4 regions of the Vibrio diabolicus genome follow, and region 3 is predicted to be linked to each of the others. Evidence: predicted binding sites of a transcription regulator. Region 3 holds the regulator's gene; each other region holds the start of a gene.
What was found. The regulator PurR, encoded in region 3, represses purine synthesis genes. The targets are predictions, from matches to a motif close to TNANGNAAACGTTTNCNTNA.
Positions count from the first base shown of each region.

Region 1: purL (phosphoribosylformylglycinamidine synthase) is a predicted target of PurR. The motif match lies at 1,333-1,352, and genes of this name have one in related genera.
Region 2: FR741_RS11965 (NCS2 family permease) is a predicted target of PurR. The motif match lies at 1,007-1,026, and genes of this name have one in related genera.
Region 4: FR741_RS03545 (NupC/NupG family nucleoside CNT transporter) is a predicted target of PurR. The motif match lies at 737-756, and genes of this name have one in related genera.

Region 1 covers NZ_CP042451.1:2,520,664-2,522,876, forward strand. The annotation lists gene purL (phosphoribosylformylglycinamidine synthase) at 1-1,191, opposite strand, end outside; gene mltF (membrane-bound lytic murein transglycosylase MltF) at 1,491-2,213, shown strand, end outside.
Region 2 covers NZ_CP042451.1:2,508,601-2,510,813, reverse strand. The annotation lists gene FR741_RS11970 (aminoacyl-histidine dipeptidase) at 1-21, opposite strand, end outside; gene FR741_RS11965 (NCS2 family permease) at 1,047-2,213, shown strand, end outside.
Region 3 covers NZ_CP042451.1:2,139,752-2,141,964, forward strand. The annotation lists gene torD (molecular chaperone TorD) at 1-200, shown strand, start outside; gene purR (HTH-type transcriptional repressor PurR) at 669-1,673, shown strand; cyclic di-GMP riboswitch class I at 1,959-2,048, shown strand; gene FR741_RS10190 (TfoX/Sxy family DNA transformation protein) at 2,165-2,213, shown strand, end outside.
Region 4 covers NZ_CP042451.1:736,177-738,389, forward strand. The annotation lists gene FR741_RS03540 (TatD family hydrolase) at 1-716, shown strand, start outside; gene FR741_RS03545 (NupC/NupG family nucleoside CNT transporter) at 921-2,204, shown strand.

The DNA of each region.
Region 1 (2,213 bases), 380 kb from region 3:
AGTCACTTTCTCTTCGTAGGTACGGAAGTAACCCAATAGATTTGGACGACCAAATTCGTTGTTGAATGCCGCGCCGCCTAGAGGACCGTCAAGCATGATGTCTAGCGCGTTAACAATACGACCTGGCTTGCCAAAGTTGGTTTCCCATGGCTGTTCAAAACCAGGAATACGTAAGTTAGAGGTTGTAAAACCAACCAGACCCGCTTTTGGCTTACCACCGATACCCGTCGCGCCTTCGTCACGGATCTCACCGCCTGAACCAGTCGATGCGCCCGGCCATGGAGAGATTGCCGTTGGGTGGTTGTGCGTCTCTACCTTCATTAAGATGTGCGCATCTTCATGGTGGTAAGTGTATTGACGAGATTTAGGGTCTGGGAAGAAACGACCCGCTTTAGAACCCGTCATAACGGCCGCGTTGTCTTTGTATGCAGACAGCACATAGTCAGGTGTCGTTTCAAAAGTGTTTTTGATCATTTTGAACAGAGACTTAGGTTGATCTACTCCGTCGATAGTCCAATCTGCGTTAAAAATTTTGTGGCGACAGTGCTCTGAGTTCGCCTGAGCAAACATCATCAATTCAATGTCGTTTGGGTTACGCCCAAGCTTAGTAAAGTTCTCTACCAAGTAATCAATTTCATCTTCTGCGAGTGCCAAGCCTAGGGAAACGTTTGCTTCTTCAAGCGCAAGACGACCGCCTGCTAAGATATCAACATGTGCGACAGGCTTAGGCTCTGCGACTGTAAACAGCGCTGACGCAGCTTCAAATTCTGTAAATACCGTTTCCATCATGCGGTCATGAATTAACGCTTTGACAGCGTCAACTTGAGCTTCTGATAGAACAACTGAAGATTCGACATAATAAGCCGTACCGCGCTCTAGACGTTTCACTTTATCCAAGCCACAGTTAACAGCGATATCGGTAGATTTAGAAGACCAAGGCGAGATAGTGCCTGGACGAGGCGTAACAAGAAGTAGAAGACCTTCTGGCTCATGCTCTTCGATGGTTGGGCCGTAAGTTAGTAACTTTTCAAGTTTTTCTAACTCTTGGTCATCAAGGTCAGACTTTAGATCGGCAAAGTGCATAAACTCGGCATAAATGCCAGTTACAGGCAGATCTTGTTCACGACAAAGTTCCAGTAGTTTATTAACACGAAACTCAGAAAGAGCTGGGGAGCCACGCAAAATTCTCATGTGCTTAGGTCTCTTATGCAATTGATTAAGGTGATATTGGAATAAATTCAGACACTTAAAATAAGCCCTGTCGAACCTATGCCGATTCCACCTCGTCATTGCGAGCGCATTATATAGCAATTGTTTTTGTGATGTAACACCAAAAGCAACCGTTTGCGTCATTTTTTTTGTCAAATTTGAATTACGACTAAAATGTCGATAAAACACACAATGTCACGCTATAAGTGTGTGATTCACTTTGCCCCATGAGCTCGCTTTGATATAAAGGCAAATAGAAATTTCCTAAGATGTACCTATTAATGCAAATAAGCCAGCTCAACCGACTCAAGCGCAGCGCCCTAATTTTTGTTTCTGTGCTACTACTCTCTGCCTGCCAGATTGAGTCGGAACCCAAAAGTGAATTCGAAAAAATTCAGGAACGTGGCGTGCTTCGTGTTGGCACGCTAAACAATCAGCTTTCCTATTATATTGGTCCCGATGGTCCCGCTGGTTTGGATTACGAATTGGCGCGTCAGTTTGCGGAGCAGCTCGGCGTCAAGCTCGAGATTAAGCCTGCCTTTCGCCAAGCCGAGCTTTTTCCTGCTCTTAAGAAAGGAGATATTGATCTCATCGCTACGGGCTTAAATCAAACGTCACAAGCGGTAAAACGCTTTAGGCCGGGCCCTGCTTATTATTATGTAAGCCAACAAGTTGTGTATAAAAAGGGGCAACTTCGACCACGTGATATCGAACAGCTGATTGAATACCAAGCATCGAAAGATAGCGAATCTGACGAAGATACAAATGCAGGCGCACAAACATTAAAGATCGTCGAACAATCGCAATATGTTCCGACCCTAACCGCATTAAAGAAGCAATACCCAGAGCTACAGTTTGAAATTGTTGGCGATGCTGATACGAGAGACTTACTTAAATATGTATCCACTGGTGAGTTGCGTTTTACTGTGACTGACTCTGTAGAACTTTCCCTAGCTCAGCGCCTTTACCCCGATCTTGCGCTCGCGTTTGAACTTACAGAAGAT
Region 2 (2,213 bases), 370 kb from region 3:
CTCAGAATGGAACTCAGACACGGAGGACTCCTTTTGATGTGCTTTGCCAAATATATACCGTAAAAATATTGTCGAGATAGCATTAAATGCTAGACGATTTGGCCTTCAAATTGCCGTTTAGCATACCACCAGATAAGGAGTACGAGTAGTCGCGTGCACAAGGATTTCTCTCAGAACTGTCACAGTTTGTGAACACAATAACAGGCACTATGTGTTCTTTATCATACATTCTGAAAGTGGCTTTATTTTTTAATTCACAAAACTGTAATTTAATTACATTTAAACTTTGATAAAGGTCAATCTATACATTTTTTGTGATTTTAATCACTAAAATGCTTGTAATTAAATTTCTTGGTGGTATATTTGTAACCAGCTTCTGAGAGAAGAATGAAATGCTCAAAGGATGAGTCCGTTTTATCGCCTCCAAGGAACCGAGAAATCAACGAATGTTTAATTGATTTAAAAGGTGATAGTTATGAAAGGTTTACCAAGTACAATGTTCTGGAATAGCAAGTCTGTTTACACCGGCAACTTTGTATACCCAACAAGCTTTGGCTACTAAGTGAAGTCAACGCATGTGACTCGAACAGTTTGTTCACCCCTATAAATTGGAATTTTTTTTCAGTGATAGTGCTGACATGATTCGCCGCCACCCAAATTGGGTGGCGTTTTTTTATCTCCACTTTCTCTTTCTGACACATTTTCTGCCATCAAGGCAGGATTCTATTCTCTGTTCTTCAGTTTTATCGACTTCCCCGTCAAATCCACCTAGATATGACGCTTAAAACGCCCAGTTTCTATTTGAAAGTTTAGTACATTGTTCAGTTTTTATTCTGTTGTTGGGTTCTGAGCAATAATTATTAATTGTTGTTTTATAAGAATATATTTTCTGTTTTGCTTTTAAGAATTAGCGAATGGGTTTCATATCCAAAGAAAAAAATCGCATTAGAGTGAAGATTCTATCTAGAATTTGCTATTTGATAACTTTATAATTCCCGCCAATCGATTACGCAACCGTTTACTTTTTACCTTTACAGGATTCGATCATGCTCGAGAGGCTTTTTAAGCTCAGTGACAATGGCACAAATGTGCGCACTGAGATCATTGCAGGTGTTACCACCTTCCTAACCATGGCTTACATTATTTTTGTAAACCCAGCGATCCTGTCGGATACCGGTATGGACCGTGGTGCCATTTTTGTTGCAACTTGTCTTGCGGCCGCTATCGGCTGTTTCATCATGGGATTTGTTGCCAACTACCCAATTGCACAAGCACCAGGAATGGGGCTGAACGCATTTTTCACTTACTCTGTTGTGTTGGGAATGGGCTATACGTGGCAAGTTGCGTTAGCGGCGGTGTTTGTTTCAGGCCTGCTGTTTATTCTTTTGAGTATATTTAAGATCCGTGAGTGGATTATTAACTCGATCCCGCATTCTCTTCGAACTGGTATTTCAGCCGGTATCGGTCTTTTCTTAGCATTTATCGCATTAAAAAATGCAGGCATCGTCGTTGATAACCCTGCGACATTAGTTTCTATGGGAGACATCACATCATTGCCATCTGTATTGGCTGCGATTGGTTTCTTCCTTACTATCGCGCTTGTTCACCGTGGTGTGAAAGGTGCGGTGATGATCGCCATTCTTGGTGTTACAGCGCTTGGCCTTCTATTTGGTGATGTGCAGTGGGGCGGCATTATGTCTACGCCACCCAGCATTGCACCAACTTTCATGCAACTGGATTTCTCTGGTTTGTTTGAAGTTGGCATGATTTCCGTTGTGTTTGCTTTCCTATTTGTCGATTTGTTTGATACCGCAGGTACGCTAGTTGGCGTTTCTCAAAAAGCAGGCCTCACGGATGAGAATGGCAACATCCCGCGTTTAAACAAAGCGTTACTTGCAGACTCAACGGCAACGTCAGTAGGTGCACTACTTGGTACCTCAAACACCACATCTTACATTGAGAGTGTTTCTGGTGTGGCGGCTGGTGGTCGTACTGGTCTAACAGCAGTGGTTGTTGGTGTGCTCTTCCTACTTGCTCTATTGTTTTCACCACTAGCAGGAATGATCCCAGCTTACGCAACATCGGGCGCTCTGTTCTATGTCGCGATTTTGATGTTGTCTGGGCTAGTAAGCATTGATTGGCGTGACCTAACGGAAGCATCACCAGTTGTTGTGACTTGTTTGGTGATGCCGTTAACGTTCTCGATTGCAGAG
Region 3 (2,213 bases):
CAAACGAACTTGAGCAAGAAAAACACATGGAAGAAGCCTTCGTTAAACAAAACGACTTTATCCAGCAACAGTTGATGTCTTGGTTACCTCAGTTTGCAGACAAATGTAAACAATTCGACGAATTTGGGTTCTACTCGAACGTCGCGAAACTATTAGTTGCATTTTGTAAACTAGACAGCGCTTACCTTCTTGGGGAATAATTGCCGCCTATTTTTTTAAGGAGCCCGCCTATCGGGCTTCCTGTATACCTGAAATAACTGAATGTAAGTAAGTTGGGTATATTATTCGTTTGCCTTAACTTAGCTCAAAGACGCTTGGTTATTTAGCAGTCAAAATGTGACTTCAAATACACAAATCTCTTGCTGAAAACATTGCTAGTCAGTCCACATAGGGCTAAAATGTGAGCGCAAACGATTAAATATGATTTATATGTAAACCGCTGAAATATAGCGGTTTTTGTGTTTTTTAACAGGTTGATGGCAATTTCTCATCAGATAGAAAAAAGATAAAATTCATCGACCGATGCTGCTACGTACCCTTTTGTCGTGCTTGGACCAACCGCTGCCGAAACACTTAGCGCCAACCTTAGATTGCTGGGTGTAAAACCATTAGAGCATCAGGTACATCCAACACGACATATTTCAGTAGCTCGATACAGGACACCATTTATGGCCACTATAAAAGACGTTGCTCGCTTAGCCGGCGTTTCCACTACGACAGTTTCGCACGTTATCAATAAAACGCGTTTCGTTGCAGAAGCAACGCAAGAAAAAGTAATGAAAGCCGTGGACGAGTTGAATTACGCGCCAAGTGCGGTTGCACGCAGCCTAAAGTGCAACTCAACTCGTACTATTGGCATGTTAGTAACGCAGTCAACCAACCTATTCTTCTCAGAAGTGATTGACGGGGTTGAGAGCTACTGTTACCGCCAAGGCTACACTCTGATTCTGTGTAATACGGGTGGGATTTACGAAAAACAACGCGATTACATCCGTATGCTGGCTGAAAAACGTGTTGATGGCATCCTAGTGATGTGTTCTGACTTAACCGAAGAGCTTAAAGAGATGCTTGACCGTCATGCCGACATTCCTAAAGTGGTCATGGATTGGGGTCCAGAAAGCTCACAAGCGGACAAGATCATGGATAACTCAGAAGAAGGTGGCTACATCGCAACCAAACATCTGATCGACAATGGCCATACTGATATTGCTTGTCTAAGCGGTCATTTTGAAAAACTTGCTTGCCAAGAGCGCATTGCAGGTTTCCGTCGCGCGATGAGCGAAGCAAACCTAGCTGTAAATGAAGATTGGATCCTTGAAGGTAACTTTGAATGTGATACGGCCGTCTTAGTCGCAGATAAAATTACAGCAATGGACAAACGTCCGACAGCGGTATTCTGTTTTAACGACACAATGGCTTTGGGCTTAATGAGCCGCCTACAACAAAACGGTATCAAAGTTCCTGATGATATTTCAGTGATCGGCTACGACAACATCGAGCTTGCGGAATACTTCTCTCCACCGTTAACCACTATCCACCAACCTAAACGTCGTGTGGGTAAAAATGCGTTCGAGATCCTACTTGAGCGAATCAAAGATAAAGAACACGAAAAGCGAATTTTCGAAATGCAACCTGAGCTTGTAATTCGAAACACCGTGAAGAAAATGAACTAAAATTCGCCAAATATAACGATGTCAAATAAGCGCTCTAAAAGGGCGCTTATTTTTTGTATCTAAATAACTTTTCCCTGACTTAGGTTTGTTAGACAAAAAATCTCGAATCTCTAAGTCTCTGTTTTATATGTAGGTAAATCACACTCGCTCACAACCTCGAGATCATCCCGCCTTATTCTCAAATATGCACAAATATGCGCTTGTCGACACTTTTTATTGAACCAAAATCACACTTTTACGGGTAAAACGTGATGTTAATTCAATATACGAAGTATGCTCATTCTGTCACGCACAGGGCAAACCATTCGAAAGGGTGGGACGCAAAGCCTCCGGCCTGAACCATAGTACTATATGGAAGGTAGCGGGGTTACCGATGGCAAGTGTGCAAGCGATGACTTTACCCTGTAATGACATTGCTTTTGCGCATGTTTGCTACTCTCTCGGACCTGACTTTTGGTGGCGTAATATTAATTACACCGAGATAACAAAACATGGATAAACCGATACTCAAAGACTCTATGAAGCTATTTGAGGCACTTG
Region 4 (2,213 bases), 1.4 Mb from region 3:
CACATCAACTTCAGCTAGCTCAAACGCAAGGTGTGACAAGAATTCTGATTCCTTCAGTGGGACCTCAAAACTGGGCTCGTATTCAAACCTTGGCAGATCAACATGCCAATTTGTATTACGCCCTTGGGTTTCATCCGTATTTTCTTGAAGATAACGTCGAGCAGCACTTTGCTGAATTGGAACATTATCTAAAACAAAATGTTCCCCAGTGCGTGGCAATAGGAGAGTGTGGGCTAGATTTTGCCATTGATGTTGACCCACAGTTGCAAGAAAAGACACTTGAAGTTCAATTTGAACTGGCTAGACGCTTCGAACTCCCAGTTATTTTACACAGCCGAAAAGCGCACAATCGCCTTATTCAAATGGTTAAAGCGGCGAAGCTCCCTCGGGGAGGTGTGCTACATGCTTTCTCTGGGAGTTATCAGCAAGCAATGGAGTGGGTCAAATTAGGTTTTTTTATCGGTGTAGGAGGAACCATCACCTACCCAAGAGCGAAGAAAACGCGCGACGCAATTCAAAAATTACCACTCAAACATCTCGTGATCGAAACAGATGCACCGGATATGCCTATACTTGGATATCAAGGGGAGTCGAATCACCCAGCCAAACTCATTCATGTCTTTAATGAGCTCGTAGAGTTGCATAACGGCTCAAAGCAATCGATTGCCTCTCAGTTATGGAAAAATAGCAATTTTGCTTTCTCGATATGTGAATAAAATCTAAAGATGTGGTTTGAAATAGAAAACGTTTTCCTGCTTATTGTGAATTAACTCACAAAGCTGGCTGAATCAATCATGAATCTTATAGGAAAGTGTGAGGCTGGCATTACTTTAATTGATTCTGCATGAGTATAATTGCTCCCGCTTTATAGCTCCATTTTGTAACACGCCAATAAATAACTTATAAGGAAGTCATAAACTATGAGCCTGTTTATGAGCCTAATCGGTATGGTAGTGCTTCTTGCGATTGCAGTGGCATTTTCTAATAACCGAAAAGCTATCAATCTAAGAACTGTGGGTGGCGCATTCGCTATCCAATTCGCATTAGGTGCATTTGTTCTGTATGTACCTTGGGGCCGTGATCTACTAAACGGTTTCTCTTCAGGTGTTTCTAACGTTATCAACTACGGTAACGATGGTTCATCATTCCTGTTCGGTGGTCTTGTTTCTGACAAGATGTTCGAAGTATTCGGCGGCGGCGGTTTCATCTTCGCATTCCGTGTTCTTCCTACACTGATCTTCTTCTCTGCACTGATTTCAGTTCTTTACTACATTGGCGTTATGCAATGGGTTATCAAGATTCTTGGTGGCGCACTACAAAAAGCGCTGGGCACTTCACGTGCGGAATCAATGTCAGCAGCAGCAAACATTTTCGTAGGTCAAACAGAAGCACCTCTAGTTGTTCGTCCATTCGTTCCAAAAATGACTCAATCAGAGCTATTCGCGGTAATGTGTGGTGGTCTAGCTTCTGTTGCTGGTGGTGTACTAGCGGGCTATGCTTCAATGGGTGTTCCACTAGAGTACCTAGTAGCAGCATCATTCATGGCGGCACCAGGTGGTCTACTATTCGCTAAAATCCTTCACCCAGAGACTGACCAGCCTCACGAAAGTATCGAAGAAGCGATGGACGGCGGCGACGACAAACCAGTAAACGTAATCGACGCAGCAGCGGGCGGTGCGGCTTCTGGTCTACAACTTGCGCTTAACGTAGGTGCAATGCTAATCGCATTCGTTGGTCTAATCGCGCTGATCAACGGTATGCTAGGTGGCATCGGTGGTTGGTTCGGCATGCCAGAACTAACGCTAGAGCTAATCCTAGGTTACGCATTCTCTCCACTAGCATTCCTAATCGGTGTTCCATGGGCTGAAGCAGTAACTGCTGGTTCATTCATCGGTCAGAAAATCGTAGTGAACGAATTCGTTGCTTACTTGAACTTCACACCATACCTAGGTGAAAACGCTCAAGTAATCGCGGCAACTGGTGAAGTAATGTCTGAGAAGACAACAGCTATCATCTCATTCGCACTATGTGGTTTCGCGAACCTTTCTTCTATCGCGATTCTACTTGGTGGTCTAGGTAGCCTTGCACCAAACCGTCGTAGTGACATTGCTCGCATGGGTGTTAAAGCTGTTCTTGCAGGTACGTTGTCTAACCTTATGGCAGCGACAATTGCAGGCTTCTGCTTAAGCCTTGCAGCACTATAATTAGAATCG